Linked DNA regions of Calidifontibacter indicus. The protein of the gene in region 1 interacts with the protein of each later gene in a pairwise test. Links are inferred from orthologs where the notes say so. Each region holds a gene or a part of one and is shown in the gene's direction. Other genes may lie near its edges. The genes, in order: DFJ65_RS06030 and ndk.

The links.
Region 2: the proteins of DFJ65_RS06030 (region 1) and ndk interact in binary tests that used the Escherichia coli proteins (3 or more experiments, as listed by UniProt). The link is inferred for Calidifontibacter indicus from one-to-one orthologs.

What each region holds. Positions count from the first base shown.
Region 1 is NZ_QTUA01000001.1:1,249,983-1,265,543, reverse strand. The notes cover bases 5,809-8,703. They hold DFJ65_RS06030 (5-formyltetrahydrofolate cyclo-ligase), read left to right. Parts: upstream 5,809-6,903; coding sequence 6,904-7,503; downstream 7,504-8,703. Other genes in these bases: DFJ65_RS06025 (potassium/proton antiporter), read left to right, coding at 7,540-8,703; galU (UTP--glucose-1-phosphate uridylyltransferase GalU), read right to left, coding at 5,867-6,811; DFJ65_RS17165 (molybdopterin molybdotransferase MoeA), read right to left, coding at 5,809-5,867. In the rest of the region: DFJ65_RS06070 (FAD-binding oxidoreductase), read left to right, coding at 37-1,422; DFJ65_RS06060 (hypothetical protein), read right to left, coding at 2,055-3,014; DFJ65_RS06055 (GNAT family N-acetyltransferase), read right to left, coding at 3,055-3,693; DFJ65_RS06050 (MogA/MoaB family molybdenum cofactor biosynthesis protein), read right to left, coding at 3,690-4,169; cyclic pyranopterin monophosphate synthase MoaC, read right to left, coding at 4,162-4,593; more of DFJ65_RS17165, read right to left, coding at 4,644-5,808; more of DFJ65_RS06025, read left to right, coding at 8,704-9,132; DFJ65_RS06020 (FmdB family zinc ribbon protein), read left to right, coding at 9,160-9,483; DFJ65_RS06015 (S-methyl-5'-thioadenosine phosphorylase), read left to right, coding at 9,595-10,455; DFJ65_RS06010 (SAF domain-containing protein), read left to right, coding at 10,452-11,123; DFJ65_RS06005 (MscL family protein), read left to right, coding at 11,235-11,588; DFJ65_RS06000 (hypothetical protein), read right to left, coding at 11,675-11,815; DFJ65_RS05995 (ATP-binding protein), read right to left, coding at 11,925-15,561. UniProt on the Escherichia coli protein: Involved in the removal of 5-formyltetrahydrofolate.
Region 2 is NZ_QTUA01000001.1:2,848,429-2,863,786, reverse strand. The notes cover bases 284-2,975. They hold ndk (nucleoside-diphosphate kinase), read left to right. Parts: upstream 284-1,262; coding sequence 1,263-1,688; downstream 1,689-2,975. Other genes in these bases: mreB (rod shape-determining protein), read left to right, coding at 2,402-2,975; DFJ65_RS13555 (MarR family winged helix-turn-helix transcriptional regulator), read right to left, coding at 1,780-2,325; DFJ65_RS13565 (undecaprenyl-diphosphate phosphatase), read left to right, coding at 328-1,167; DFJ65_RS13570 (DUF4233 domain-containing protein), read left to right, coding at 284-331. Outside these bases: more of DFJ65_RS13570, read left to right, coding at 1-283; more of mreB, read left to right, coding at 2,976-3,430; DFJ65_RS13545 (aspartate aminotransferase family protein), read left to right, coding at 3,489-4,835; rod shape-determining protein MreC, read left to right, coding at 4,839-5,666; rod shape-determining protein MreD, read left to right, coding at 5,674-6,171; mrdA (penicillin-binding protein 2), read left to right, coding at 6,168-8,213; DFJ65_RS13525 (prenyltransferase/squalene oxidase repeat-containing protein), read left to right, coding at 8,472-9,755; DFJ65_RS18145 (hypothetical protein), read right to left, coding at 10,131-10,433; DFJ65_RS18140 (hypothetical protein), read left to right, coding at 10,426-10,764; DFJ65_RS13515 (energy-coupling factor transporter transmembrane component T), read left to right, coding at 10,772-11,938; DFJ65_RS13510 (ABC transporter ATP-binding protein), read left to right, coding at 11,935-13,569; DFJ65_RS13505 (ECF transporter S component), read left to right, coding at 13,566-14,360; rpsO (30S ribosomal protein S15), read left to right, coding at 14,598-14,867; DFJ65_RS13495 (polyribonucleotide nucleotidyltransferase), read left to right, coding at 15,025-15,358. UniProt on the Escherichia coli protein: Major role in the synthesis of nucleoside triphosphates other than ATP. The ATP gamma phosphate is transferred to the NDP beta phosphate via a ping-pong mechanism, using a phosphorylated active-site intermediate.

The sequences.
Region 1 (15,561 bases):
TTCACCACTCACGAACCGAAAGGCAGCGGTCGGCACATGACCATCGCATCCGTCCATTCCTCGGCCTCCTCGTTGCAGGCCGAATTCCCCGGCGTCGTCCATCTACCGGGTGGCCCCGAGTACGACGCCCTGACCACCCCGTGGGACCTCGCGGTGCGGCAGGCCCCGGTGGCCGTCGCCGAACCCGGCGACGCCGCCGCGGTCGCCGCGATCGTGCGCGCCGTCGTCGGCCTCGGGCTGCGCATCGCGCCGCAGACCACGGGGCACGCCGCGGCTCCCCTGGTGCACCACCAGGACCTCTCCGACGTCGTGCTGCTGCGCACCGGTCGCCTGACCGAGGTGCACATCGACGCTCCGCGACGCCTGGCGCGCATCGGCGGCGGCGCCATCTGGGCCGACGTCATCGGCGCAGCGGCCGAGCACGGGCTCATGGTGCTGCACGGTTCGGCGGCCGACGTCGGCGTCGTGGGCTACACGCTCGCCGGTGGTCTCAGTTTCTACGGACGCCGGTACGGCCTGGCGGCCAACAGTGTGCGGGTGATCGAACTCGTCACTGCGGCAGGCGAACTCATGCGTGTCGACGCCGAGAGCGACCCCGAGCTGTTCTGGGCGCTGCGCGGCGGGGTCGGGGCGAACTTCGGCATCGTCACCGCGGTGGAGATGGAGTTGTTTCCGCTCGCGACCGTGCACGCCGGGATGATGCTCTGGGACATCGGGCACGCCGACCCGGTGCTGCGCACCTGGGCAACGTGGGCGAAGACCGCCCCGGAGGAGGTCACCACCTCGCTGCGGATCATGCGCTTTCCGCCGCTGCCCGAACTGCCGCCGTTCCTGTCCGGTCGCCGGATCGTGGTCATCGACGGGGCGGTGCTCGGCAGTTCCGAGGATGCCGCGGCGGTGCTCGCGCCGCTGCGGGCGGTCGCGCCGGAGATGGACACCTTCGCCGACATGCCGACGACCGTCCTGACCGACGTGCACATGGACCCGCCGGAACCCACGCCGAGTGTCGCGCAGGGGGCGATCCTCGACGAGCTCGGTGAGGAAGGGGTGCGCGCGTTGCTGCAGGAGGTGGGTCCGTCGGCCGAGTGCGCGCTGACCTTCCTGGAGTTGCGGCAGCTCGGCGGCGCGATCGGGCGTTCGCCCGAGCACGGCGGTGCGATCTCGGCGCTCCCCGGTTCGTTCGCGATGTTCGCCTGCGCGATCGCGCCCTTCCCCGAAGCGGCGGCCGCCGGCCAGGCTGCCGGGCAGTCGGTGCGCCGGGCCATGACCCCGTGGACCAACGAGCGCAGCTTCCCCAGCTTCAACCACGGGGAGAGCCAGGTGGGCACCGGCTACTCGGCCGGCGACTTCGCCCGGCTGCGGGCGGTGCGAGAGCGGGTCGACCCGGATCGGGTGCTCGCGGCGCACCACCCGATCTACTGAGGAAGGACTAGCGGACACCCGCGCTGCAACTCAGCACCCGTCGAGTCGAGATTCCCCGCAATTGCGCGGATCTCGACGGGGGCGACGGTCGAGTTGCAGCGCGGATGTCCGCTGCGCTGTTGCCTCAGATCCGGTGGACCCGCTCGGTCGTCACCGGCAGCGGCCCCGTACGGTCCGAGGCAACACTGATCGGCGCTCGGCTCCTCGACGCGACCGGCGCGTACCGGCGCGTCTGAAGGAGCGACGCAATGCGAGTGACCAAGGACATGCTCGACGAGGAACTGCGCGGCCGGTACTGGGTCGGCGAGCTCATCGGCGCCGCGGTCGCGCACGAGCCGACGTCGCGCCTGATCTCGCGTCTCGGGGCGAGCGCAGCGTTTGCGGGAGAGGTGTGGCAGGGAATGCAGCAGGGACCGGCACCAACGTGCCGGTCCCTGCTGCATCTTGTGGAGCTAAGGGGATTCGAACCCCTGACCTTCTCATTGCGAACGAGACGCGCTACCAACTGCGCCATAGCCCCAAGAGCGAGGAACACGATAACACTCGGCGTCGGTCGGCCACCAATCGGCCGGGATGCGAACGGCACCCGCCCCGAGGTGGGACGGACGCCGTCGGCGAAAGCTGTGAGTGGCTCAACCGGCGCGGTAGACCGCGGGCAGTTCCTCCAGGTCTTCGTCGAGCGCGAGGCCGTCGAACGGGAGGTCTTCGACCGTCGGGGCCGGGGCCACCTCGGTCTGCGGGGCCCGCTCCTTCATCGCGTAGGTCGGACGCGGCACCTGCGTCGGGCGCCAGCCGTCGGCGTCGTTGTCGCGGGCGTCGAACACCACGTCGGACTCGGCGACGACGGTCTCGGCAACCGGGGCCTCAGCCTGCTCCTCGAAACCGAACGGCGCTGCGGCGTGGACCGATTCGGTCGTCGCGGCTGCTTCCTCGGCCTCGAGGGCCTCGAACGCGGCGGTGTCGGCCGGGGCGGCGAACGACTCGGTGCGCACCGTGCGACGGGGCGCCCGGTGCACCGGAGCGGCGCTGCGTGCCCGCTGCTGGGCCACGACGCTGCTGCGCAGCCACGCGACCACGCCGACGGTGGCGAGCAGGCCGACCAGGGGCACGAACCAGGAGACGACACCGAACGGAGCCAGCACGAGACCGACAGCGGTGAGGGCGAGCGCGCCGAGCAGCGAGATGCCGCGCACCTGCCGCCCGTTCAACCCGCGCACCTTGGCCAGCGCCTGCTTGCCGCCGGTGGCGATGCCGGCGAACCGCTCGCGCGCGGGCGTCTGCTTCGGCGCCTGCGTCCCGGCCTGCTGTGCGTCGTTCATCTCGTCTCCCACGGTCGGTTGTCCGGCGCGCAACGAGGTGCGCGCGGTCTTCACACTGACCTGCGGCGGCGGAGCCGAGGTCGGACGCGACCGCACCATCGGGGCGATGCCCTGCGGCAGCGGGTCGCGCTTGGCGAGCACTCGCATCGCCTCGGAGAAGCGGTCGACCGACCGAGCGGTCGCCATCGCCTCCCGCCGACGAATCCAATGCTGCAACAGGTAGGCAGCCCAGATCGCGACGACGAGGAGGATGAGCAAGCTGGTGGTCGGCACGAACCCGACGGTAGTTGCGCGGTCGGCAACGATCGTGGACCTAATCGGTGTGTCGCGGAAGTGATTGCCCCGAAAGGCGATTGAGGCGGTCGACGACGCGCTCCCCGGCGAGGTCCTCGGTGGTGAGAGCGAACGTACGGTGGTCGCGCCAGGCGCCGTCGATGTGCAGGTAGGCGCGGCGCACTCCCTCGTCGCGCATCCCGAGCTTGGCGACCACCCGCAGGCTCGGCCCGTTGTCGGGCCGGATGTTGACCTCGACCCGGTGCAGCCCCTCCCGCTGGAAGGCGTGGTCCATGGCCATCGCCAGGGCGAACGGCATGATCCCTTGTCCCGCAACGCTTTCGGATATCCAATACCCGGCGGACGCCGACAGCAACGCACCGCGGGAGATGCCGAACAGATGCACCTGGCCGACGAGCGCCCCGTCGACCTCGAGCGCGAACGGGAGCAACCGGCCGGCCTTGCCCTCGCGATCCTGCTGGCGCACCATCTGCGCGAACGAGATGACGCCGGGTGTCGGATTCGGCGGCGAGGAGTCCCACGGACGGTTCCAGTCGGCGTTGGCCCGGCGCAGCGTGAGGTACTCCACCCGGTCGGCGCGAGTTCGCAACGGCCGCAACTTGATCCGATGTCCGTCGTTGCGTGCTTCGACCGCCGCCGGCCAGTGCCGGTCACTCATCGGGGGTGGTCACCACCACGGATCTGATCAAGGGCGTGGGCGATCACCGGTGCGAGCACGGCGAGCGCGTCCTTCACCCCGCCCGACGAGCCGGGCAGGTTGATCACCAGCGTGCGGTCGGCGACACCGGCGACGCCACGCGACAGCATCGCCCCGGGAATGCCCTTGGCCACCCCCGGCGCCCGGAGGGCTTCGGGGATGCCGGGCACGAGCCGGTCGAGCAGCGGTGCCGTCTCCTCCGGGGTGCGGTCGGTCGGGTTGAGCCCGGTGCCGCCGGTGGTCAACACCAGATCGACCCCTGAGGCAAGCGCGGCCCGCAACGCCTCCCCCACCGGTGCGCCGTCGGCGACGACAACCGGCTCGGCGACGGCAAAACCCCACTCCCGCAACGCACTTGCGAGCAGTTGGCCCGAGGTGTCCGGGTAGACCCCGGACGCCGCCCGGGTCGAGCAGGTGATCACGACGGCGTCAGGCATCCTCGCTCCAGTCGCCCGAGCGTCCGCCCGACTTGGCGGTCACCCGGATGTCGGTGATGCGCGCGTGCTTGTCGACGGCCTTGACCATGTCGACGAGGGCGAGCGCCGCGACGCTGACGCAGGTGAGCGCCTCCATCTCGATGCCGGTGCGGTCGGCGGTGCGCACGGTGGCCTCGATGTCGACCCGGTCGTCGCGCACCACGAGGTCGACGGCGACGGCGTGCACCGCCACCGGGTGGGCCAACGGCACCAGTTCCGGAGTGCGCTTGGCAGCCTGGATGCCGGCGATCCGGGCGACCGCGAGCGCGTCACCCTTGGGCACCGTGTCGGAGCGCAGTGCCTCGATCGCCGCGTCGCAGAGCCGCACCGACCCACGCGCCTGCGCCTGCCGTGCGGTGACCGGCTTGGCGCTCACGTCGACCATATGCGCCGTGCCGTCCGACCGCACGTGGGTCAGACCGGAACCCTTGTCGCTCACACGAACTCACCGTCCAGCCCGATGATCCGGATGCGGTCACCGGCGCGCACCTCGTCGACCTCGGCATCGATCCAGGCGAGTCCGTCGGCGGTCGAGAGTCCACCCATCAGGTGCGACCCCGGGCCTCCGCTGGCGGTGGCGAAGTGGCCGTCGCCGCGGTGCTCGAGCCGCACACGAGCCAGCTGGGTGCGCTCGTCGGGGGTGCGCCAGCCGTCGGCGACCGTTGCGGTCATCCAGCCGATCTGCGGCGAACGCCCCGCCATCACCCGCAGCGCCGGCGCGACGAACACGACGAACGACACCAGCGACGACACCGGATTGCCCGGCAGCGCGAACAGCGGGACGTCGGTGCGCACGAACCCGAAGCCCTGTGGCTTGCCCGGTTGCATGGCGATCTTGCTGAACTCGACCTCGGTGCCGCCCTCGAACGCCGCCTTCAACGGTTCGAACGCACCCGCGCTGACCCCGCCGGAGGTGATGATCGCGTCGGCGCCGGCAGCGAGCGCTGCGTCGACCGCGTCACGCACGGCGTCACCGGTGTCGCCGCAGCGGTCGACCCGGGCGACCTCGAAGCCGGCCTGGCGCACCAACGCGGCGAGCATCGGTCCGTTGGTGTCGATGATCTGCCCGTGGTCGAGTTCCTCGCCGGGAGAACGCAGTTCGTCACCGGTGCTGATGAGCGCGACCTTCGGCAGGGGCACCACGGGCACCTCCGCGCGTCCGGACGCGGCAAGCACCGGCACGTGCCGGGCACCGATCCGGGTGCCGGCCGGGAGCACCAGCGCACCGGCCTGCACGTCGCCACCCGCGGCGCGGATGGACCTGCCGGCGACGGCCGCGACTTCGAACCGCACCTGCTCGGTGCCGCCGTCGGTGTGTTCGACCTGCACGATCGCGTCGGCGCCGTCGGGCACCGCGGCGCCGGTCATGATCTGCCAGGCCGTGCCCGGTTCGAGCCGCACCTGCCGGGTGTCACCGGCCGGGATCACACCCGCCACCGGAAGGGTCGTGCCGGGCGCCGGCACGTCGGCGGCACGCACGGCGTAACCGTCCATCGCCGAGTTGTCGAACCCCGGCAGCGAATACCTGGCGGTGACGTCTTCGGCCAGCACGCGTCCGTGGGCGTCGCCGATGGCGATCGGGGTCGACGGCAACCGGTGGACGGCGCCGACGAGCCGGTCGGCGTAGTCCTGCGGGGGCAGCAGACGGGTCGCCGCCATCAGTGCCTCAGCTGGCGGTCCTCGAGCCGACCCGCCCCTTCGTCGGTGTCGACCCATTCGGCCAGCCAGGTGCGGAACTCGGCGCCGATGTCACGGTGACGCACCGCGAGGCGCACCACCGCCTTGAGGTAGTCGAGTCGGTCGCCGGTGTCGTACCGGTTGCCCCGGAAGACCACACCGACCACCCCGCCGCCCGGCGCGCCGCTCTGCGCCTGCGTGAGCAGCGCGTCGGTCAGCTGGATCTCGCCGCCGCGTCCGGGCGCCGTCTGCGCCAGCACCTCGAAGATCGACGGGTCGAGCACGTAACGCCCGATGACCGCGAGGTTCGAGGGCGCCTCGGCGGGGTCGGGCTTCTCGACCATCGACGTCACCCGCACCACGTCGTCCTCACCGTCGAGCGCCTCCACCGCGGCGCAGCCGTACAGGTTGATCTGGTCGCGCGGCACCTCCATCAGCGCCACGACCGAGCCGCCGTAGCGTCCGCGGGCGGCGATCATCTGCTGCAGGAGGGTCTCGGTCTCGTCGATGAGGTCGTCGCCCAACAACACCGCGAACGGCTGCTGCCCGACATGCGCCTTGGCCCGCAGCACCGCGTGACCGAGACCGAGCGGCTCGCCCTGACGCACGAAGTGCACGTTGCCGAGGTCGGCCGACTTGCGCACCCGGCGCAGCTTCTTGTCGTCGAGCTTGCGCTCGAGCGCCGCCTCCAACTCCCAGTGCCGGTCGAAGTGGTCCTCCAACGCGGCCTTGTTGCGTCCGGTGATCATCAAGACGTCGTCGATGCCGGCCCGTGCGGCCTCCTCGACGACGTACTGGATGGCCGGCTTGTCGACGACCGGCAGCATTTCCTTCGGGATCGCCTTGCTCGCCGGCAGGAAACGGGTGCCGAGACCGGCCGCCGGGATGACGGCCTTGACAACGTCACTGGGTGCGGACTCACTCATGGGTGTCAGGCTAGTGGAGCCGCATTGCATTCTGCCGTGGGTTGCGCCGGGCTCACCTGTGGCTCGCGCACTCGGCCCGTCACACTGGACGGATGAGCACGTCGCGCGCCCTGCCCGAACTTCCGGCCGACAAGCAGGCGGCGCGGGCGGCGGTGCGCGCGGCGCGTCGGCAGTGGCGCGACGACCCGGCCACCGATCGCGGCGCCACCGCGGCGGCCTTCCGCGACCGTCTGCTCACCTGGCTGGCACCCCGCACCCCCGGCACCATCACGGCGTACGAGTCGTGGGCGACCGAGCCGCCCACGCAGGCATTGATCGCCGGGCTGCAGGACGCCGGGTGGCGGGTGCTGGTGCCCGACACCCTTCCCGACCTGCGATTGTCATGGCACGATGTCGCCGGGCCCGGGGTCGACCTCGGCATCGACGCCGTCGCGTCCGCCGACGTGCTCCTCATCCCGGGCCTCGCCATCGATCGGGACGGATACCGGCTCGGGCAGGGCGGTGGGTGTTACGACCGCACTCTCCCGTTGCGCAGGCCCGGCACGCTCGTCGTCGCGATGGTGTTCGAGCAGGAGATCGTGCGACAGGTGCCCCGCGAACCGCACGATCTTCCGGTCGACGCGGTGCTCACGACGCAAGCGGTGCGCGAGCGCGATCCAGCAACTGGAAGAATCCAGCCCGGGGACAACTGAACCGGCCGCGCACGGCCTGACCGGAAGGAGCGCTCGATGCACCTGACGGACGTCGCTGCGTTCGCCGGTTCTCTCGGCGCCGTGCCCAAGTCGGGCGCCTACGACCTCGACGACCTCACCCGCACCCTGCTCATCGGCAGCGCGGTGCTGCTGGTTGCGGTCGCCGCGGTGCGCCTAGCGAACAAGTCGGGGCTGCCGACGCTGCTGCTCTATCTCGCGATGGGCGTCGTGCTCGGCGAGGCGGGGTTCGGCCTGGAGTTCTCCGATCCACTGATGACCGAGGTGCTCGGTTACTCGGCGCTCGTGCTGATCCTGGCCGAAGGTGGTTTGACCACGCAGTGGTCGGCGATCAGGCGCAGCGTGGTGCCGGCGATGTTGTTGTCCACCGTCGGTGTGCTGATATCGGTCGCGGTCGTCGGTGTCGCCGTCCATTACCTGCTCCACTTCGACTGGACCACGGCGTTCCTGCTCGGCGCCATCGTCTCCTCGACCGACGCCGCGGCCGTCTTCTCGGTGCTGCGCAAGGTGCCGCTGCCCCACCGTGTCACCGGTGTGCTGGAGGCGGAGTCGGGCTTCAACGACGCCCCCGTCGTGCTGCTGGTCTCGGCGCTCGCATCGGCGGCGGCACCCGGACGACCCGACCCGAACTGGCTGTCCGTGGGGTTCCACGCCGGCTTTGAACTCGCCGTCGGCGCCGCGATCGGCCTGGCGCTCGGTTATGTGCTCGGCACCCTGATGAAGCGCGCGGCCCCCGGGTCGTCGGGTCTGTTCTCGATCGGCGTGCTCGCCGCGTGTGTGCTGGCGTTCGCGGTGGCCGATGCCGTGCACACCAGCGGCTTCATCGCGGTCTACCTGTGCGCGCTGGTGCTCGGCAACCTGGGTCTCCCACACCGCCAAGCCGTGCGCGGCTTCGCCCAGTCGTTCGGTTGGTTGGCCCAGATCGGGCTGTTCGTGCTGCTCGGTCTGCTCGCCGCGCCGTCCCGTCTGCAGGACCAGCTGTTCCCGGCGCTCGTCGTCGGGTTGGTGCTGCTGCTGGTGGCCCGCCCCCTGTCGGTGTTCGGGTCGATGCCCGGGTTCGGCATCACCACCCCCGAGAAGCTGTTCCTGTCGTGGGCCGGCCTGCGCGGTGCGGTGCCGGTCGTGCTGGCCACGGTGCCGCTCACGCTCGGCAGCCAGGGCCTGGAGTGGATCTTCGACCTCGTGTTCGTGCTGGTCGTGGTGTTCACCCTCGTGCAGGCCCCGACGCTGCCCTGGGTGGCGCGCCGGCTCGGCATCGTCGACGAGTCGCACGTGGTCGACGTCGAGTTGGAATCGATGCCACTGGACGAATTGAACGCCGAGATGCTGCAGGTGCGGATCGGCCCGCACTCGCTGCTGCACGGGGTGGAGGTGCACGAGTTGCGGCTGCCCAAGGGCGCGAACGTCACGCTGGTCAAGCGCGACGACGAATCGTTCGTGCCGACCCGCCGCTCGGTGCTCCACCGCGGCGACCAACTGTTGATCGTCACCCCGTCGGCCGCGCGCTCCTGCGTGGTGCGCAGGGTGCGCGCGATCAGCGACCACGGACGGCTCGCCGGCTGGCGTCGGTCGGGCGCTCGGGACGCCGCGACGGACGTGCGACCGGGATGACCCGCGACCTGACCTAGAATCTGCGTCGTGCCCACCTACTCCTACGCCTGCAAGAACTGCGGCCATCAGTTCGACATCGTCCAGGCATTCAGCGACAACGCCCTGACCGACTGCCCCGAGTGCGGCGGCCGGTTGCGCAAGGTCTTCAACTCGGTCGGTGTCGTCTTCAAGGGGTCGGGCTTCTACCGCACCGACAGCCGTGGCGGCTCTTCCTCGAGCACGCCGGCCAGCACCACCTCGAACGACTCGAGCACCTCGAGCTCGAACGGCTCGGGCGACAGCGCCGCGAAGCCCGCGGCGAGCTCCGACTCCAAGCCGGCCGCCTCGACGGCGACCAAGTCGGCCGACTGACCACCCGCCTGACCACCCGGCTGTCCACAGCCCCCGCACGGCTGCGGACGGTCCACAGCGGCACCCGTTGCCGCCACGACCCGGTCGGTGCAGCGGACTAGTCTCACCGCCATGACCACCGCTGCCCACACCGCTGCACACGCCTTGTCGCCCACCGACTCCCCCCGTGCCGAGATCGGCGTGATCGGCGGCTCGGGGTTCTACACCTTCCTCGACAATGCGCGCGCGGTGCGCGTCGACACCCCGTTCGGCGCGCCGAGCGACGACCTCGTGATCGGCACGGTGGCCGGCCGGTCGGTGGCGTTCCTGGCGCGGCACGGTCAGGGGCACCGGTTCCCCCCGCACCGGGTCAATTACCGCGCCAACCTGTGGGCGCTGCGTTCGGTGGGGGTGCGTGAGGTGCTCGCCCCGTGCGCGGTCGGCGGGCTCGACCCACGCTTCTCCCCCGGCACCGTGGTGGTGCCCGATCAGGTCGTCGACCGCACCTGGGGCCGCGAGCACACCGTCTACGACGAGCCCGGCCCGGTGGTGCACGTCGGCTTCGCCGACCCCTACTGCCCGACCGGGCGCTCGGCCGTGCTCGGTGCCGCCGCCGGTCAGAGCGAGCTTCCCGCCGTCGACGGCGGCACGCTCGTCGTCATCAACGGCCCGCGCTTCTCCAGCCGCGCCGAGTCGCGCTGGCACCAGGCCGCCGGGTGGTCGGTCGTCGGCATGACCGGCATGCCGGAGGCGTCCATCGCCCGCGAGTTGGCGATGTGTTTCACCAGCATCTGCCTGGTGACCGATGCCGACGCCGGCGTCGAAGGCGACTCCGGCGTCACCCACGACGAGGTGTTGGCGGTGTTCGCGACGAAGGTCGAACACCTCAAGGACCTCGTCCGGGCGAGCATCGCCGCCCTGCCCACCGGGGCTGCGACCTGCGAGTGCCAGCACGCGCTCGACGGCATCACCCTCCCCTTCGAGTTGCCGTGACCGGCGCGCGGCGCGGCGGGTCGGCGCGCTTCGAGGCGTTGCGCGGCCCCGGCCGGCAGGCCCGGTGGCAGCGGGCCAGGCTGCGCCGCATCGCCGCCGCCGCGCTGGTCGCCGTCGCGGTGTGCGCGGCGTGGGGGCTGCTGCGTCCGGCACCGGAAGCGACGGTGGCCGTCACCGTGGCAGCCCGCCCGATCGCGGCCGGCGCCAAGATCTCGGCGGCCGACCTGCGCACCGCGCAGTGGCCGTCGAGCGTCGCTGTTCCCGGCGTGCTGCCGCTCTCGACCGCGGCGGGACGCACCGCGACCGCCGCCATCGCGGCCGGCGAACCGGTCACCCAGTCACGGGCGACCCGCTCCACCTGGGGTGTGCTGCGCGCCGACGAGCAGGCCTTCACGATCCCGCTCGCCGATCCGGCGCTGGCGGGATTGCTCTCCCCCGGTGACCTGCTCGATCTGTACGACCCGGGCGATCACCGGGTGGTGGTGAGTGCGGCTCGTGTCGTGATGTCCACCACCCCAAAGGTTGAACCAATGGGCGGCTCCGCGACGGCCGACGTGATGGTCGTGGTCGCCGTTCCGCGCCGCAATTCCGCGGAATTGGCGGGTTCGCTCGCCACGGCGGCGACGCTCGGCACCGGATTGGTGGCCGCCGCGCGTCCCCGCGGCTAGCACACAATTTGGGCGCTGTACGGCGTTTTCAGTTTTTGCTGATCCGCGCCCTCCGCTACTGTTTCGGCGATTCATGCAAGGTACGCAATCCCCCGAAAGAAGGAAACTGCCATGAGCGGCTTCAAGAAATTCCTCCTGCAGGGCAACGTCGTCGAGCTCGCTGTTGCGGTTGTCATCGCGGGCGTTTTCGGCGAGGTCGTCAAGGCATTCGTCACGATCATCATGGACCTCATCGGTAAGGCCGGAGGCACCCCGAACTTCTCCGGCTACACGCCGGGTGGCGTCCACGTCGGCGCATTCCTGACCGCGCTCGTTGCGTTCATCATCGTCGCCGCGATCGTCTACTTCGGTGTTGTGAAGCCGTACGAGGCCTTCAAGGCTCGCTTCGTCAAGCCGGAGGAGGAGAACGCCACCGAGCTCAGCGTTCTCACCGAGATCCGCGACGCGCTGCGCGCCGGTCGCTGATCCATCGCATGTTCGAAGGAGCGGGTGCCCCTCACGGGGCATCCGCTCCTTCGTTTTTGGGCTACTTCCGGCCTACTTTCCGGGACTCAGCCCCAGTGCGGCGGACGCTGCTCGTGCAGCCACCGCTCGTGATCGCGCTCCCCGCCGCCTTCGGCCGCGGTGTCCGGCGTGGCCGGCTCCTCGCGCGGCTCGGGGCCGTCGTCGCCGCCGGTCGCAGGTCGCACCACGCGGCGGTGCCGTCGCCCGCGACGCGGTGATGCATCGTCCGGTCGGTCGGCGGGCACTGACGTTGCTGACGTTTCGGACCCGGCTGACCGGCCATGTGCGTCCGAGCGATCAGACATCGTCGCCGTCACCGACCAGGTCGGCCAGGCGGGACACCTGTCTGGCCGGGTCGCGGAACATCTCGTCGAGACAGACCCGTTCGTAGCGCCAGCCCCGCTCGCGCAGCTGCTGCGGACGCACCAGGTCGCGATCACGCACCTCCGCCTCGGCCGCGAGGGTAGAACCGTCGGTGTCGAGGGCGACCAACTGGTCGGGGCCGTCCGGGTCACCGAGCACCAGATCGAGTCCGGGTTTCCCGAGGCCCGCGCCCGAACGCACCGTGACACCGCTGTCGCGCAGTCGGCGGGCCAGTTCGGCGACGAGCGGGTGTTGCGCCGCGGTCGGCTGCACCGGTGCGGGACGGTCGAGCACGCTGCCGGCCGAGGCGGTGCGCCGACGGCGCGCCTTGCGGCCGGGCTGTCCGGGCTGCTGCTCGGGCTGCACCGAGGAGTCGTCCTCGCCGCCCGGCCGGCCGGCCGTGCCGGTGCCGGCATGCACCAACAAGTCGCGGAACATGTGGGCGCCGCGGGTGCGCAACGACGACACCGCGATGTCTCCGGGGCGCAGCGAACTCACCACCACCGTGCGCAGGCGGGCCCGGGTCGAGGCCACGAGCAGAGCCTGCTCGCCGCGGTCGGCCAGGGCGGCGGCGGCAGCACCGACCAACTCGCCCTTCTCGTCAACGCGGGCGGCGACCGTCACCACGGCCACGTCGCGGGTGAACCCTTGTGCGCGGCGGGCGCTGCGCACAAGCAGCGGCTTGGGGTCGTCGGACTGCAAGTACCGCGTCAGCGCGGGGTCCGTGCTCGCCCGCCGGGCCAGCGCCGTCGAGACCCGCTCGGCGTGTTCGTCGGTGAGGGTCACCACCATCAGCGAGCCGCGGGCCGGGTCGGCGGCATGGGCGGCCACCAGGTCGACGACCCGATCGATCTCGTGGGCGACGCCGCCCTGCCCGCTGACGACGTCGAGACGGAACGGCCGCTCGTCGCCCGGACGCGGGAAGGTGCGGATGGCGCCGCCGTACGCCTGCGCGTTCGCGAAGTCGAACAGGCGCCCGTCGCTGGACCGGTAGTGCGTGCTCAGTTGCTGCCGCGGCACCAGCGGCCCGAGTTCGTCGACGATCGACGCCGGGCGCCGGGAGGTGTCGACGGCACGGCCGACGTCGACCACGAACGGGTGCGGGCCGGTCTGGCGCCGGTCGCCGAACAGCACCGTCTGTGCCGCGCGGCGGACGGCGGGCACGACCTCGGCGGTGCCGACCTGGGATGCCTCGTCGACGACGACCACGTCGAACCACACACCGGCGGGCACGTGCGAGGGCACCAGTAGCGGGCTCATCGCCCAGCACGGCATCAGCGCCATCATCAGCTCGGGTGCCACCGGCAGCAGGTCGCGCAGGCTCGCACCACGAGCGAGCCCCTGCTGCACCGCGCGCACCTGGTCGGGCAGGTTGCGCACCACGGACTGCAGTCGCGCATCGACGGCGGTGCGCACCGCCTGCACCCGCGCATCGCGGCGGTGCTGCTCGTCGTCGGCATACTGCGCGAGCAACTCCCGCACACTGTCACCGGTGGAGGTCGCGCCGGGAGCGCCGTCGTCCGACTGTTGGCAAAGGTGCTCGAAAACCGATGTCCACCAGACGAATTCGAGCTCAGGAACGACCTGCTCGGTGGGCACCTGACGGTTGGCCAGGTCGTCGACGAGGTCGCCGAGCCCCTTCGCTCGGAGCGCCTCGATGTCGTCGGCGACGGTCGGAATCACCTCGAGCCGGTCGGTCGCGCGGGCCAATCGGGTGAGGCGCGCCTGCAAGGAGTCGAAGGACTTGTCGAGCAGGTCACCTCCGGCAGCGGTGCCGGCCAACCGGTCACCGAGCCATTCGAGCTCGGAGCGCAGCCGTTCGTGTTCGGTGAGTGCCTCCGCCAGGCCCTTCGGGGCCGACGGGCGCGAACCCTTGCCGGCGATCCGGCGCCACTGGGTGCGCTGCCGGTGGGCCCGCACCAACACGCCGTGCAGGTCGGGACGCGGTCCCGGACGCAGGAGGTCCTGGGCCTGGGAGGTGAGTCGCCGCCGGTCGAGCAGGCCGAGGTGCACGTCGTTCTCGCGACGGTAGTCACGTCCGCCGGTGGCGCCGGCGAGCTCGCCGAGCGGCGCCTCGAACACTTCCGGCCGGAACACCTCCAAAGTGCCGGTGACCTGCTGGAGCAGTTCCAGCCCGTCTTCCTCCTCGCGCATGTCGACCGGCGAGGGCAGGCCGACGGAGTCGAACATCTCGTCGATCAACGACCGGTGCGCGGCGAGGCGGTCGGCCGCCAGTTCGCTCACGGTGGCCCGGGCGCGCTCGGCCTGCTGCTCGCCGACGATCGATGCGCCGTACCACGGGTCGTTCTCCCCCGTCGTGGTCCACCCGCCCTTGCGGGCGACGTCGAGCAGGCGTCCGGCGGCTTCGTCGCGCTGGGTCGGCGACAACGCCAGCAGGTCGGCGCTGTCGATGCGGGCGTGCGAGCGCGGCACCGGGCGCTGTTGGCCGAGGGCCGCGATCTGCTCGATCACCTGGGCCAGCGACACACCCCAGGGCTGGTGCAGTTGATGCACGGCCTCGTGATGCGCCTGCAGCGCGGTCGCGAAGGGCGACGGATTCTCTTGTGGTGCACCCGCATCGGTCGGTGCCGCGATCGCTTCCTGGATGCGCCGGTTGAACAGTTCCTCGAACTCCGGGCCGGGGCGTCCGTCGCTCATGTGCGCGACGAGGTCGCCGAGTCCGGCTTCTTCTAGCCGGTGCTGCACCGCGTCGATCGCGGCCCGCTTGTGGCTCACGAACAGCAGCGGACGTCCCTGTGCGGCGAGCGCCGCAGCCAGGTTGGCGACGGTCTGGGTCTTGCCGGTGCCGGGGGCGCCGTCGACGGTGAGGTGTGCCCCGGCGAGCACCGCGTCGATCACGGCCTCCTGGGAGCTGTCGGACGGCAGCACGCCCCGTGCGGGAGCGGTGTTCTGACGCTCCGGCGGGAGCGCGCCGACCGCGGTCGCGGCGTCCGGTGCGCCGGCGAGGGCGTCGAGCACCGGGTGGCCGTCGGCGTGCTCGTCCATCAGGTCGGCGACCAGGTCGGACTTGCTGAGGTTGAAGGTGCTGATGAACTGGCGCCGGGCGATCTCGAACCCGGGCACGTCGACACAGGCGCGGCGCAGTTCGTCGAACGCCTGGCGCGGGTCGGACGGCGCCCCGGCGCGGGCCAAAGCGGTGACTGCGTCGACGTCGAGTTCGATGCCGTGCGCTTGCCGCAGGTAGCTCGCCAGCACCGGGTTGAGGGTGGCGTCGCCGACGATCTCGATGAAGAGGTCGTCGGGGTGCCCGGGCACCCGATCGAGTCGTACGCGGCGCAGGAACACCGGCGCGTGCGGACGCTGTCCGTCACCGCGCAGCGTCCAGGTGGCCAGGCCGATGCCCATCCAGCAGGAGTCGATGCCGCGGTCCTGCTGCAGTTCCTCCACCTTCGCGTGGATGCCGCGCAGCCGACGCGACGCCTCCGCGTAGGCGTACGACTCGCGTACGACCTGCGACAGGTGCGCACTGCCGGCGGAGAACAACCGCGCGAAACCGGCGGGGTGCGCGGTAGTGAGCTCCAGCGAGCCGCGTCCGGACGAGTCGAACCAG
Region 2 (15,358 bases), 1.6 Mb from region 1 along the record:
GATCGTCGTCGGTTCGCAGTCGCTGGTGGTGTTCTTCGGTGCCCTGGTCGCCTTCGCGATCGCCAAGGCGAAGGACGACTCCTCGCACACCGCCTACCTGGTGGTCGGGTGCGTGCTGGCGCTGCTGTGTATCGTCGCGGCTGGAGCGATGCGCCGACCATGGGGCGTCACTCTCGGCTGGGCGATCCAGATCGCCACTCTCGCAGCGACATTCATCGTGCCGATGATGTTCTTCGTCGGTTTGGTGTTCGGCGCGCTGTGGATCACCGCCCTCGTGCAGGGCGCCAAGATGGACCGACTGACCCGCGAATTCTCCGGAGCCGCCCAGTGAACTTCTTCCAAGCCGTCGTGCTCGGCCTCGTGCAGGGCCTGACCGAGTTCCTGCCGATCTCGTCATCGGCCCACCAACTCATCGTCAGCCGACTGTTCTTCGACAACGACGGCGGCGGCGCCGCGTTCACCGCGGTCACCCAGCTCGGCACCGAGACCGCGGTGCTCGTCTACTTCTGGCGCGACATCGTCCGCATCGTCAAGGCGTGGGCGCTGTCGCTCGTCGGCAAGGTGCCGCGCAGCGACCCCGACGCCAGGATGGGCTGGTGGGTGATCATCGGCACCATCCCGATCGGCGTGCTCGGCGTGGTGCTGAAGGACGCGATCCACGGTCCGGTGCGCAACCTGTGGGTCACCGCGACGATGTTGCTGGTGTTCGCACTGATCATCGCGGTCGCCGACTCGACCGCCAGTCAGCGCAAGACGCTCAACGATCTGAACGCGGCCGACGGCGTGAAGTTCGGTCTGTTCCAGGCCTGCGCGCTCATCCCGGGTGTCTCCCGCTCCGGCGGCACCATCGCCGGTGGTCTGTTCATGGGATACCGCCGTGAGGACGCCGCCCGCTACTCCTTCCTGCTGGCCGTGCCGGCCGTGCTCGCGTCCGGTTTCTTCGAACTGCTCGACATCGCCGGCAAACCCAACCCGGACGGCTGGACGCCGATCGTCATCGCCACCGTGTTGGCGGGCATCGTCGGCTACGCGGTCATCGCCTGGCTGATGCGCTACATCTCGACCCACGACTTCAAGCCGTTCGTGTTCTACCGGATCGCGCTCGCGGTGATCCTGTTCGCGCTGCTCGGCTTCGGTGTCATCGACAGCGGGGCACCCACCGCCTAGCCGTACCCAGCCCACTCACACCCCGCACGCACACCCCGCAGCGTTTGCGTTGGGGGCGGTGTTAGCGTTGGGGGCGGTGGCCTAGGCTCTGCATCGTGAGCGCGCAGATCGAACGGACCCTGGTCATCGTCAAGCCCGACGGCTACTCCCGTGGACTCACCGGGGAGGTGCTGCGCCGCATCGAAGCCAAGGGCTACACGCTGGCCGAGTTGCAGGTCATCAGCCCCGACCGTGAGCGCCTCGCGAAGCACTACGCCGAGCACGAGGGCAAGCCCTTCTACGAGCCGCTGGTCGACTTCATGAGCAGCGGCCCCGCGGTCTTCGCGATCGTCGAGGGACACCGTTGCATCGAGGGCTTCCGCGCCCTGGCCGGCGCGACCGACCCGACCGCGGCGCTGCCGGGCACCATCCGGGGCGACCTCGGCCGCGACTGGGGCCTGCCGGTGCAGCAGAACATCGTGCACGGCTCCGACTCGCCGGAGTCGGCCGAGCGTGAGATCAACATCTGGTTCGCGGGCTGATCGTCTGATCGGCCGGCCATAGTCGCACCGCGGGCGCCGCTGAGCCCCGGTTCGTCGGGCGGCGCGTCGGCGATGCGGTGCGATGGTCGCGCTAGGAAGCGGCCGCCTGGTCGCGACTCGCGGCCAGGTCGTCGAGTCCGGCGATCGCCTTCTCCAGCAGGGTCGCAAGCTGCTCGCGCTGCGGGCCGGTGAGGCGGGACAGCACATCCGACTCCAGCAGGTCGCTCTCGCGGACCACCTGTCGGAAGGTCTCCCAACCGGCGGCCGTGAGCGTGACCAGCACGCGGGTGCGGTTGCTCGGGTCGGGGGTGCGATCGATGAGGCCGCGCTCGGCCATCTTGTCGAGGCGGTGGGTCATCGACGACGGTGCCACCGCGACCACTTCGGCCAGCTGTGACGGCGTGGTCGTGGTGTCGCGCGGACGCAGGGCGAGGTTGGACAGCACCGACCACTCACCGGTGGTGAGGCCCACGTCGGACAGCGCGAACCCGTACCACTGCGACAGTTTGCGGGTGAGGCCCTGCACCGCGGTGATGACCCGCTGCACCTGCTCGTTGCCGCCCGCTTCGACGTATGCGGCGACCTCGGCCTCGTACTCCTGACGGACCGACTTACGTTTCGATTTGGAAGGACTCATTGCCTCCAGTGTGCCACCGTCAGGGGTCGGAACGGTCGCGACCACCAGGAGACGGCAACTGATCTACGATCACCGGGTGACCCGTCGACTGCTGCCTACCGGGCGTGACCTCGCAGTCGATCTGGGCACCGCGAACACCCTCGTGTACGAGCGCGGACGCGGCGTCGTGCTCGACGAGCCGTCCGCCGTCGCGCTCGAGGTCGGCACCGGACGACTCATCGCCGCCGGCGCGAAGGCGCGCGAGATGCTCGGCCGCACACCCGGCCACGTCGACGTCACCCGTCCGCTGCGCGACGGTGTCATCAACGACGCCGACGTCGCCGAGCGGATGCTGCGTTACTTCATCGCCCAGGTGCACCCGTCCCGGCTGCTGCGACCCCGCATGGTGGTGTGCGTGCCCAGCGAGGTGACCGGGGTCGAGCGCCGCGCACTGGAGGACGCCGCGACCCGAGCCGGCGCGCGCCGGGTCTACGTGATCGAGGAGGCGATGGCGGCCGCACTGGGTGCCGACCTGCCGGTCGAGGAGGCCACCGCGAGCATGGTCGTCGACGTCGGCGGCGGCACCAGCGACGTCGCGGTGATCAGCCTCGGCGGCATCGTGCAGGCCCGATCGATCCGGGTCGGCGGCGACGAGATCGACGAGGCGATCGTCGCCTTCGTGAAGAACGAGTACGCACTGCTGCTGGGGGAGCGCAGCAGCGAGGACATCAAGGTGCAGATCGGGTCGGCCTTCCCGTTGCGCGAGGAACTGTCGATGCGGGTGCGCGGACGCGACCTGGTCAGCGGGCTGCCGAAGACGGTCACCGTCACCTCCCAGGAGGTGCGCCGGGCGATCGACGCCCCACTGTTGCAGATCTGCGAACTGGTGCGCGCGACCCTCGACGTCTGCCCGCCCGAACTCGCCGGCGACGTGCTCGACCACGGCATCATGCTCACCGGCGGCGGGTCACTGCTGCGGGGCGTCGACGCCCGGCTGCGGCACGAACTCGGGGTGCCGGTGCGGATCGCCGAGGAGCCGCTGCGCGCGGTGGCCCGAGGGGCGGGACGATGTGTCGAGGAGTTCGGCACCCTGCAACGAGTTTTGGTAGACAGCAAGAGGTACTGAGCAAAAGTACTGAGCAGAAGTACTGACCCGTGCGCCCACCCGGAATGCGCGCGGTCGGCTGAGGAAGGATGTCCCGATGAGCAACTCCCGCGCCTACGAACTGGACCGCGCCCACGTCTTTCACTCGTGGTCGGCCCAGCGCAAGATCAGCCCGATGGTGGTCGACCGCGCCGAGGGCTCCCACCTGTGGGACGACCAGGGCAACCGCTACCTCGACTTCACCTCCCAGTTGGTCTACACCAACATCGGCCACCAGCACCCCAAGGTGGTCAAGGCGATCCAGGACCAGGCCGCGAAGCTGTGCACGATCGCCCCGGCCCACGCCAACGCCGAACGCTCCGAGGCGGCCCGGTTGATCGCCGAGATCTCGCCCGAGGGCATGGAGTACACCTTCTTCACCAACGCCGGCGCCGAGGCGATCGAGCACGCGATCCGGATGGCCCGCCTGCACACCGGCAAGATCAAGGTGCTCACCCGCTACCGCAGCTACCACGGCGGCACCCAGACCGCGCTCAACGCGACCGGCGACCCGCGCCGTTGGGCCAGCGACTACGGCAACGCCGGCATCGTCCACTTCCGCGGACCGTTCCTCTACCGCTCGGAGTTCCACGCGACCACCGAGCAGCAGGAGTGCGAGCGGGCACTGGCGCACCTGCGCAGCACCATCGAACTCGAGGGCCCCTCGACGATCGCCGCCATCCTGCTGGAGACCATCCCGGGCACCGCCGGGATCATGCCCCCGCCGCCCGGCTACCTCAAGGGGGTGCGCGAGTTGTGCGACGAATTCGGTCTCGTCTACATCGCCGACGAGGTGATGGCCGGGTTCGGTCGCACCGGTGAATGGCTGGCGCTCGACGCCCACGACGTGGTGCCCGACCTCGTGACCTTCGCCAAGGGCGTCACCTCGGGTTATGTGCCGCTCGGCGGCGTCATGGTCGGGCCGACGGTGTTCGAGTCGTTCGCCGAGAAGCCCTACCCGGGCGGCCTCACCTACTCCGGCCACCCGCTGGCCGCCGCGGCCGCGATCGCGACGATCGGTGCGATGCGCGAGGAGGGCATGGTCGAGAACGCCGCGCGCGTCGGCCGCGACATCATCGGGCCGACCCTGACCAAGATGGCCGACGACCACGCCTGTCTCGGCGAGGTGCGCGGCGTCGGTGCGTTCTGGGCGCTGGAACTGGTGCGCGACAAGGAAACCCGCGAACCCCTCGCGCCGTACGGCGGGTCGAGCCCGGCGATGGACGCGGTGGTGGCCGAGTGCAAGAAGAACGGCCTGCTGCCGTTCGTCAACTACAACCGCATCCACGTCGTGCCCGCGCTCAACATTCCTGACGACCAGTTGCAGGAGGGTCTGCAGATCCTCGACGCGGCACTCGCGGTCGGGGACGCCCAGGCCAAGGGCTGACCCATGGCGCTCCGGCCACACACCCGACGGCGGGTGCTCGCCGTCGGGTTGGCCGGATGTCTGTTGGCGGTCGTCGTCGACCAGGCGGCGCCCGGTGCCACGGCACCGGTGCGGCGGGTCGCCGCAGAGGTGTTCTCACCCGCCCAGTCGGCGTTGTCCGGCGGCGACGACGCGAACAGCCTTGCTCGGCAACGTGATTCCGCGCTCCGCGATGCGGGTGACTCCCGTGCGAACGCGGCGACGCTCAGTGCCCTGCGGACCTTGCTCGGGTCGGCACCGGCCGACGGACGCCGGTTCGTGGCGGCGCGCGTCATCGGCTACACCACGGGCACCACGGCGGGCACGGTGCAGCAGGTGACGATCGACGCCGGATCGGCGGACGGCATCCGCACCAACCTGACCGTGATCGCCACCGACGGACTCGTCGGACGCACGGTCGCGGTCAGCACCCACTCGGCGACGGTGCAGTTGCTCACCGACCCGGACAGCGCGGTCGGGGTGCGGGTCGGTGCACCCGGAATGCTCGCGTCGGTGTCGGCGAAGGTGCCCGCCGGGCTGCCCACCCGCGATCCCGGGCGCCTCACGCTCCGGATCGCCGGCACCACCCAGGCGAAGGTCGGCGACCGCGCGACCACCCTCGGCAGCATCGACCAGACGCCGTACGTGTCGGGCGTGCCGGTCGGCACGGTGGTATCCGTCGACCCCGACCGTGGCCAGGGTGCGCCCACCGCGGTGCTGCGGCCCGCGGTCGACGTCAGCCGGCTCGACCTCGTCGGGGTGGTGCTGCCCGGTGACCGGCAGACCCGTCCGACGGTGCAGGGCACCCGGTGACGTCGCGGTGACCTCGTTGATCCCCGCACGGTTGACCGTCGTGCGGACGCTGGAACTGCTGCTTGCGGTGTTGCTGACCGTCACCGTGCTGCCCCGTTGGGGTGTGCCGGTCGATCTCGTGCTGGTGCTCGTCGTCGCGGTCGGGTTGCGCGCCGGCACCCAGGTGGGCGCGTTGTTCGGGCTCGTCGCCGGGCTGCTGGTCGACGTCGTGCCGCCGGGGTCGGTGCCGCTCGGGGCGACCGCGCTGGTCTACGCCGCGATCGGCGCGGGCGCGGGCGTGCTGCATCGTTCGGTGCGGGCGTCGGTGCTGCTGCCGGCAGCATGCCTGCTGCTCGCCGCGGCCGCCGTGCAACTGGTGCGGCTCGGCGTGGCGGCGTCGGCGCGGCAGGGGTTCGACCTCGGTCACGCGGCCGCCCTCGTGGTGTTGACCGCCGTCGTCGGCGCGCTGCTCGTGCCTCCGGTGATGCGGCTGGAACACCACCTCGTTGCCAGGGGGATGGTGTGATTCGGCGGCGCGGCGGCATCGAGTATCCCGACGGCCACCGTCCGGCCGGGCGGGCGCCGTACCCCACCCGCATCTGGGCGCTGCTGCTCGTCGCCGTGCTGGTGTTCGGGGTGCTCGCCGGACGGCTCTTCCAACTGCAGGTGGTCGACGGCCCCCAGATGCGGCAGGCCGCCGAGCGCATCAACACCCGCACGATCACCGTGCCGGCCACCCGCGGTCGCATCCTCGCTGTCGACGGCACCCCGCTGGTCACCAACGGGTCGACCGCCATGCTGACGATCGACCCCACGGTGCTGGCCGACAGCAAGGACGGCGGCCGCGCGCTGCTGACCCGGGTGCAGCAACTCGTCGGCGGCGACGTGGAACAGATGCTGGCCCGCACCCGGGCCTGCGGCACGGCGGGCGCACCGCCGGCCCCCGTCTGCTTCTCCGGGAGCCCGGTCGAACCGATCCCGGTGCTCGGCGACGTCGATCCCGGGCTGGCGATGACCTTGCTCGAACGCCCCGAGGACTTCCCTGGCATCGCCGTCCAGCAGGTGCAGGTGCGCCGCTTCCCGGCGCCGTCGGCGGTCAACGCGGCACAGGTGATCGGCTACCTTGGCCGCACGAACAGCGATGACCTGCAACGCAATCCGTCACTGACCGCCGCCGACGTCATCGGGCGCAGCGGCCTCGAACTCAGTCAGGACAAGGCGTTGCGTGGCACCGCCGGTGAGACGGTGCTTGCCGTCGACGCCCGCGGGTTGCCGGTGAGCACGGTGAGCACCCGGCCCCCGACGTCCGGACGCGATGTCGTCACCCACCTCGACCTGCCGGTGCAGCGGGCCGCCGAGTCGGCGCTGTCGGACACGATCGCCCGGTTGCGGGCCGCGAAGCGTCCGACGACCGGGGGAGCGGCACTGGTGCTCGACGCATCGAGCGGCGCCGTCGTGGCGATGGCCAGCAACCCCAGCTACGACCCCCTGGTCTGGACCGGCGGCATCAGCTCGGCCGACTACGCCCGCCTCACCGCACCCTCGGCGAACAACCCGTTGATGAACCGGGCGATCGCGCAACTGCAACCCCCGGCGTCGACCTTCAAGGCGGTGAGCCTGCCGGCCGCGATCGCCACCGGCATCGATCCGAAGGGGCACTACCAGTGCTCGTCGTCGGTCACCGTCGGCAGCCGGGTCTTCAAGAACTACGAGTCGGCGGCGTTCGGATCGATCGACCTGCCCACCGCGCTCGAGGTCTCCTGCGACACCGTCTTCTACCGCTGGGCCTACGCCCGGTGGATCGCCGAGGGCGGCATCAAGGCCGACGCATCCACCCCGAACCCGTTCACCGACACCGCCGTCTCGTTCGGCTTCGGCAAACCCACCGGCATCGACCTACCGGGCGAGGCAGCCGGCAACGTGCCCGGGCGCCAGTGGAAGGTGAATCAGTGGAACGCGATGAAGGCCACCACCTGCCGCCGTGCGACAACCGGCTACCCCGAGGTGAAGGACAAGGCGCAGGCCGACTACTTCAAGCAGTTGGCGGTCGAGAACTGCCGGTACGGCTACCAGTGGCAGGCCGGTGACGCCGTCAACCTCTCGATCGGTCAGGGCGACATGCTCGTCAGCCCGCTGCAACTGGCGGTAGCGTACGCCGCCGTCGCCAACGGCGGAACGCTCTGGCAGCCGCAGGTGGTCGCGGCCACCCGCACCGCCGACGGTTCCTCCCGCACCGCCGTCACCCCGCACCGCACCGGCACCGTGTCGATGCCTGCCGAGGCTCGTCCGGTGCTGCTTGACGGCCTGCGGCGCGTGGTCACCGAACCGGCCGGCACCGCGCACGCGGGCTTTGCGACCTTCCCCGCCGACTACCCGGTCTCGGGCAAGACCGGCACCGGCGAGGTCTACGGCAAGGACGCCACCGCATGGTTCGCGTCGTACGGACCCAAGCTGCCCAGCGGCAAGCAGTACGTCGTCGTCGTGATGATCGAACAGGGCGGCCTCGCCGCATCGGCCGCGGTGCCCGCCGCCCGGCAGATCTGGGACGTGCTGCGCACCCGGCCGTGACCTCCCGGTCCCGACGCCTACCCATCTCACACCCACCGGACGCATGTCGGGGGCGCCCGGCGCGCGGCGTAGAGTGACCGGCGTATCCGCGGAGGGAAAGCCGGTCGAAGTCCGGCGCTGACCCGCAACCGTAGGCCCGAGAGGGCGAGCCGGAACGCCGACGCGGAGACGAGCTCACTCCCCGTCGAGGTCTACGGGCGGAGCGTCGGACCCCACCAGGACCGGCTCCCGCACGCCGGCCGTCCTGGAAGGATCACCATGACCCTCAACACCACCGCCCGCGCGGGTCTCGCGGGCACTGCCGCGCTCGCCGCCCTTGCCCTGGCCGGCACGTCGACCGCTCAGGCCGCGACCACCCCCGAGGTCGGTGTCGCGTCCTACCTCGTCTCGCAGCTCGCTGCCGGCGGACACCACCTGTCCACCACCTTCGACGGCACCCCGTACGCCGACTACGGCCTCACCAACGACGCGATCCTCGCGCTCGCCACGACCGGCGCCGGGCAGACCGAGATGGGCCGTGCCGCCGACTACATGGTCGCGAACGGCAGCGCCTACTACGGTGCCGGTGCCGAGCGCTACAGCGGGTCGCTGGCCAAGCAGATCGTCATGCTCAAGGCCACCGGACGCTCGACCGGCGCACTGGTCACTGACCTGCGCGGCCTCGAGGCGGCGAACGGGCGATTCTCCGACAAGTCCGAGTACGGCGACTACTCCAACAACCTGTCCCAGTCGTGGGCGCTCATCGCGCTCAAGCGCTCGGGCGTGAACCCTTCGGCCAATGCCATCGCCTTCCTGAAGTCCCAGCAGTGCACCGACGGCGGGTTCAAGCTCAACCCCGGCGACACCGGCTGCGCCAGCGACCCGGACGCGACCTCCTTCGCGGTGCAGGCGCTCGCAGCCGTGGGCGACAGTGCTGCCGCCACCCGCGGTGCCGACTACCTCGCCGGGAAGCAGCAGGCGTCCGGTGGTGTGGGCGGCGGCTCGACCACCTCCGCCGTGAACAGCAACAGCACCGGCCTGGCCGCCGTCGCCTTCTCGGTGACCGGCAAGTCGGCCAACGCCGCTCGTGCGACCGCGTTCGTGAAGTCGCTGCAGTTCGGCTGCGACGCGCCGGCGCCGTTGCGCGGCGCCATCGCCTACGACCGTGCGACCTACACCACCAAGTTGGCCGCGGGGGCACCCGGTGACCAGGAGAACCGCAGCACCGTGCAGGCGGCGTTCGGGCTCACCCTGCAGCCGTACGTGTCGGTGACCGCGCACGGCGCCGCGACCGCGGCCGTCGACTGCAGCACGACTACCAGCAGCAGCACGTCGAGCACCTCGGCGTCCACCACGTCGTCCACATCGTCCTCGTCAGCGTCCACCACGTCTCCCACCACGTCGGTGGCCGCTTCGTCGACCTCGACCGTGACCGGCCCGGCGGTCGTCACCGACGGCCCGACCGGTGACGGGGGAGCCGACCTCGGCGTGCTGGCCGGGGCCGTGGCGCTCATCGCCACCGTCGGCGCAGGGGCTGGAGCCTATGGCCGCCGTCGCAAGTGATCGTCGCCCGGCGCGCGCCGGGAGCACCGCGCTGAGGCTGTTCGTCGCGCTCGGGCTGGCCCTGGGGTTCGTCGGACTCGTCGGCTTCGTGCAGGCACCGTCGAGCCAGGCAGCCGGTTGCACCGGCAGCACGGGTGTCTCGGTGGTCGTGCAATTCCCCGGTGGCGGCATCGCCACCGGATGCGCTCCAGGGAGTTACTCCAGCGCGCTGCAGGCGACGCAGGCCGCCGGGTTCCAGACCACCCGAGCCGCCCGGGAAGCGGGCTACTTCGTGTGCCGGATCAGTGGGCAGCCGGCCAGTGATCCGTGCCAGCGCGCGGCGCCGAGCACTGCCTACTGGGCCGTCTTCAGTGGCCGTCCGGGCAGTGGCTGGACCTACTCCCAGATGGGTGCGGCCTCGATGCCTGCGCCGCAGGGCAGCAGCGTCGGCTGGCGGTTCGGATCGGGCGCTGCGCCCGGCATCGCGCCGATCACCCCGACCAAGCCGTCCGCGACGAGCACGACGAGCGCCACGAGCACGACACGGCCGACGAGCACGAGCCCGCGGCCCAGCTCCACCTCGACGTGTCCGAGTTCGACTGCGGCGCACCCGAGTTCGACGGCCGCCCGGCCGTCGTCGACGGCGCCCGGCTCGTCCTCGACGGCACCTCGTTCGGGCACCGCTGGTTCGGTGCCCACGTCGGGATCGAGCGCAGGGTCCGGGTCGGCATCGGCCGCTGGGTCGAAGAAGGCCGGCGCGACCTCGTCCACCTCGTCGAGTACGGCTACCGGTTCGTCGTCGCAGAACCGGTCGCAGGATCCGTCGTCGCAGACCTCGGCCTCAGCTGACGCCTCGACGAACGCCTCGACGACCGGTGTCCCGACGGGCACCGATGTCGCCGTCGCGCAGCCCGACAACAACGGCGGCGGTGGCGGCACCAACCTCGGCCTGGTCGCCGGCGGTGGGGCCGTGGCGCTGCTCGGTGCAGGCGCCGTCATCGCCTGGTTCCGCCGTCGTCCGCAGGACTGATCGGGGAGTGGTCGCAGGCAGTACCGGAGGATGGGCGCCCCGCTTCGTGCACCCTGGGGCGTGGTGGCTGTGGGCGTGTTGCCTCGGTGCCGCCGCCACCCAGACCACCAATCCGATGCTGCTTCTGCTCGCGCTCGGCGCGGTCGTCTTCGTGGTGGTCAACCGTCGTCCCAATGCACCGTGGGCTCGGTCGTTCCGGATGTACCTCTACCTCGGCGTGTTCGTCGTGGTCAGCCGGGTGCTCCTGTTCGTGCTCGTCGGCGCCAAGACCGGGCCGACCGTGCTGGTGCGGCTGCCGGCGGTCGACCTTCCCTCGTGGGCTGCCGGCATCCAGTTGCTCGGGCCGATCGCCGTGGAAGACCTGGCCGCGGCGGCGAGCGAGGGCCTGCGATTGGCCACGATGATCACGTGCTTCGGCGCGGCCAACGTGCTCGCCAACCCGCGACGGCTGCTGCGGTCGCTGCCGGCCGCGGTGCGTGACGTCGGCACGGCCGTCGTCATCGCCCTGACCGTGGTGCCGCAGCTGGCCGAGAGCGCGGTGCGGGTGCGGCGCGCGCGGCAGCTGCGGGGGAGCACCGCGTCGGGTTTGCGCGGCGTGCCGCAGATCGCGCTGCCGGTGCTGCAGGACACCCTCGACCGGTCGTTGCTGCTGGCCGCCTCGATGGATGCGCGGGGCTTCGGCAACCGGGCCGAGACCACCCGCCGCGACAGTATCCTGATGGGGGCGCTGTCGCTCGGTGGACTGATGGCGTTGTGTGTCGGGTTGTACGGACTGCTCGGCGAATCGACCTCCGCCGACGGCGAACAGACCGGCACACCGGTGTGGATCGGACGCGGATTCGTCGTACTCGGTCTGCTGCTGGGGGCGCTCGGGCTCTGGTGGGGCGGACGGAAGGTGCCGTACTCGGTCTACCGGCCCGACCCGTGGGGCACCGCGGAATCCCTCGTTGCGTTGTGCGGGGTGGCCGCCTTCGTGCTGGTGCTCGAGGCTCTGCGCGACGATCCCATCGCGGCCTCGTTGGTCGTCGACCCCACCGTCCAGGTGCCGCACGTGCCGTTGCTCGCGGTGGTGGCCTTGCTGGTCGCGGCACTTCCCGGGCTCATCACGCCGGCCCTGCCCGCCACACCGAAACGCGCAGCGCGCGCCAGAGCTTTCGAGGAGAGCGCCGGATGAGTTGGGCCGCAATCAAATTCCAGAACGTCACGATCACCTACTCGGGCGAGGACCGCCCGGCGGTGCGCGACGTGACCTTCGAGCTGGAACAGGGCGAGCTCGCCGTGCTCGTCGGGCGGACGGGTGCGGGCAAGTCGACCGTGCTCGGCGCGATCAACGGGCTGGTGCCGCACTTCACCGGTGGCACCCTCACCGGCCATGTGCGGGTGCACGGGCGCGATACCCGCGATCACCTGCCGCGGCAGATGGCAGATCTCGTGGGCTACGTCGGGCAGGACCCGCTGGCCGGGTTCGTCACCGACACCGTCGAGGAGGAACTCGCCTACGGGATGGAGCAGTTCGGCATCGAGCCGCAGGTGATGCGCAAGCGGGTCGAGGAGACACTCGACCTGCTGGGCATCGCCGACCTGCGCAACATGCCGTTGCGTGACCTGTCCGGCGGGCAGCAGCAACGCGTCGCGATCGGCAGCGTGCTCACCCTGCAGCCCCAGGTGCTCGTGCTCGACGAACCGACCTCGGCGCTCGACCCGACCGGGGCCGAGGACGTGCTCGCCACCATCACCCGGCTGGTGCATGACCTGTCGGTCACCGTCGTTATGGCCGAGCACCGCATCGAGCGGGTGCTGCAGTACGCCGACACTCTCATCCATGTCACCCGCGACGGGTTGGTCGAGGTCGGTGAACCGGCGTCGATCATGCAGCACGCGAGCGTCGCACCCCCGGTGGTCGAACTCGGGCGTGACCAGGGGTGGACGCCACTGCCGCTGTCGGTGCGAGACGCGCGGCGGCGCGCCCGCCCGCTGCAGCAGGAACTCGCCGCCCGCGAGGTCCCTTCCCCGAGCCCTGCGCAGAGCCCGACAGTCGAAGGCCCGACCGTCCTGAGCGCGCACGGGGTGCGGGTCACGTACGGCGACTTCACCGCCGTCCGCGACGTCGACCTCGAGCTGCGGGGCGGGGTCGTCACCGCGCTGATGGGTCGCAACGGGTCGGGCAAGTCGTCGCTGATGTGGGCGCTGCAGGGCGCCGGGAAGCTCAAGGCCGGCGCCGTGCGGGTCGGCGACGTCGAACCGCGCACGCTCGCCGCGCCGCAGCGCCGCACCGTCGTCGGGATGGTGCCGCAGACCGCCGCCGACCTGCTCTACCTGGAGTCGGTGGCCGCCGAATGCGCCCAGGCCGACAAGGAGAGTGAGGCCGAGCCGGGCACCTGTCTGCGGTTGTTACGCGAGATGGTGCCCGACATCGTGCTCGACCGGCACCCGCGTGACCTGTCCGAAGGGCAACGGTTGTCGGTGGTGCTCGCGATCCAGCTGACCGCGCGGCCGCAGGTGGTGCTGCTCGACGAACCGACCCGCGGCCTCGACTACGCCGCGAAAGCCGCGCTACGAAACACGTTGCGGCAGTGCGCAGCTCGCGGCCAGGCGGTGCTCGTGTCGAGTCACGACGTCGAGTTCGTCGCGCAGACCGCCGACGAGGTCGTGTTCATGGCCGACGGCGACGTCGTCTCCACCGGGTCGACGGCCCGGGTGCTGTTGGGGTCACCGGCGTTCGCGCCCCAGGTCGCGAAGATCCTGGCGCCGCTGCCGTTGCTGACGGTCGACGCCGTCCGCGCACTGCGAGGGGCGCCCGCGTGAGGTCAGGTGCGGCGATCCCGCTCAAGCCGCGGTCGGCGCTGGCGATCGCGCTGGTGTCGGTCGTCGGTGTCGTCGGGTTCGCCTGGCCGTTGTTCGTCGACGCGTCGTCGTCGATGGCAGGCAGCCATCGCAGTGATGCGCCGTTCCTGTTCGCGCTCATGTTGCCGCTGCTGCTCATGGTGGTGCTCGCCGAACTGTCCGACGGTGGCATCGACTCCAAGGCCATTGCGATGCTCGGGGTGCTCTCCGCGGTCGATGCGATGCTGCGTCCGCTGGGTGCGGGCACCGGCGGCATCGAGGTGATGTTCTTCCTGCTCGTGCTTGCCGGACGCGTGTTCGGCGCCGGGTTCGGGTTCGTGCTGGGCTGCACGAGCATGTTCGCCTCGGCGGTGCTGACGGCGGGGATCGGCCCGTGGCTGCCGTTCCAGATGCTCGGGGCCGGTTGGGTGGCACTGGGCGCCGGGCTGTTGCCGCCGGTGCGCGGCAAGATCGAGATCGCGCTCCTCGCCGGCTACGGAGCACTGGCCGGGCTGCTCTACGGGTGGGTGCTCAACTTCTGGTTCTGGCCGCTCGGCACCGCGGGGGAGCCCGCCATCTCGGTGGTGCCCGGCGGACCCATTCTGACCAACCTGCAGCACTTCTTCGCGTTCAACCTGGCCACCTCGCTCGGCTGGGACATCGGGCGCGCGATCACCACCCTCGTCCTCATCCTGCTCACCGGCCGACCGATCCTGCTCACGCTGCGGCGGGCGTCGCGCAAGGCCGCGTTCGGTGCGGCCCCGACCACCTGAGCGGAACGGGCCGGGTGGCGGCGAGCGTGGTCGAGAGCGTGACCGGTAGGGCGGCCAAGAGGGGTGCGGGCATTCGAGTAGCGTGCAGCCACCGGCTGGACGGCGGCTGGATTAGGGCGAAACCGCGGACCGCTGGTACCTTTGTCAGTGCCGTCCGAACGGCCGCGGATCCAATCGCCCTGGTGAACAAGCCCAGGTGCGCCGCGCAACAAGATGACGAAAGGGAGTCGCCCAACCATGCCGCTCACCACCGCCCGTAAGGCCGAGATCGTTGCCGAGTACGGCACCAGCAAGGGCGACACCGGTTCGCCCGAGGTGCAGGTCGCACTGCTCACCGAGCGCATTCGCGAGCTCACCGAGCACGCCCGTCAGCACCCGCACGACCACCACAGCCGTCGTGGTCTGCTGCTCCTGGTGGGTCAGCGCAAGCGTCTGCTGCGTTACCTCGAAGACATCGACGTGGAGCGTTACCGCTCGCTGATCAAGCGTCTGGGCCTGCGCCGATAATCAAAGACTTACGACCGAAGGCGGTCCACCAACGGGTGGGTCGCCTTTCGGCGTAGGAGGCGCCGCCCCACAAGGGTGGGCGGCACCACCACAGAAGGAAACCCGTTCGCACACAACGACGATGTGCGACGAGATTTGAGAAGAACAGGAGGGCCCAATGGAGGGTCCAGAAATCACGTTCGCCGAAGCCACCATCGACAACGGCAAGTTCGGCACCCGCACCGTCCGGTTCGAGACCGGACGCCTCGCCAAGCAGGCCGCTGGAGCAGTGCTCTGCTACCTCGACGACGAGACCACCCTGCTGTCGACCACCGCGGCCGGCAAGCAACCGAAAGACCAGTTCGACTTCTTCCCGCTGACGGTCGACGTCGAGGAGCGCATGTACGCCGCGGGCAAGATCCCCGGCAGCTTCTTCCGTCGTGAGGGCCGCCCGTCCACCGACGCGATCCTCACCTGCCGTCTGATCGACCGCCCGCTGCGCCCGGCCTTCG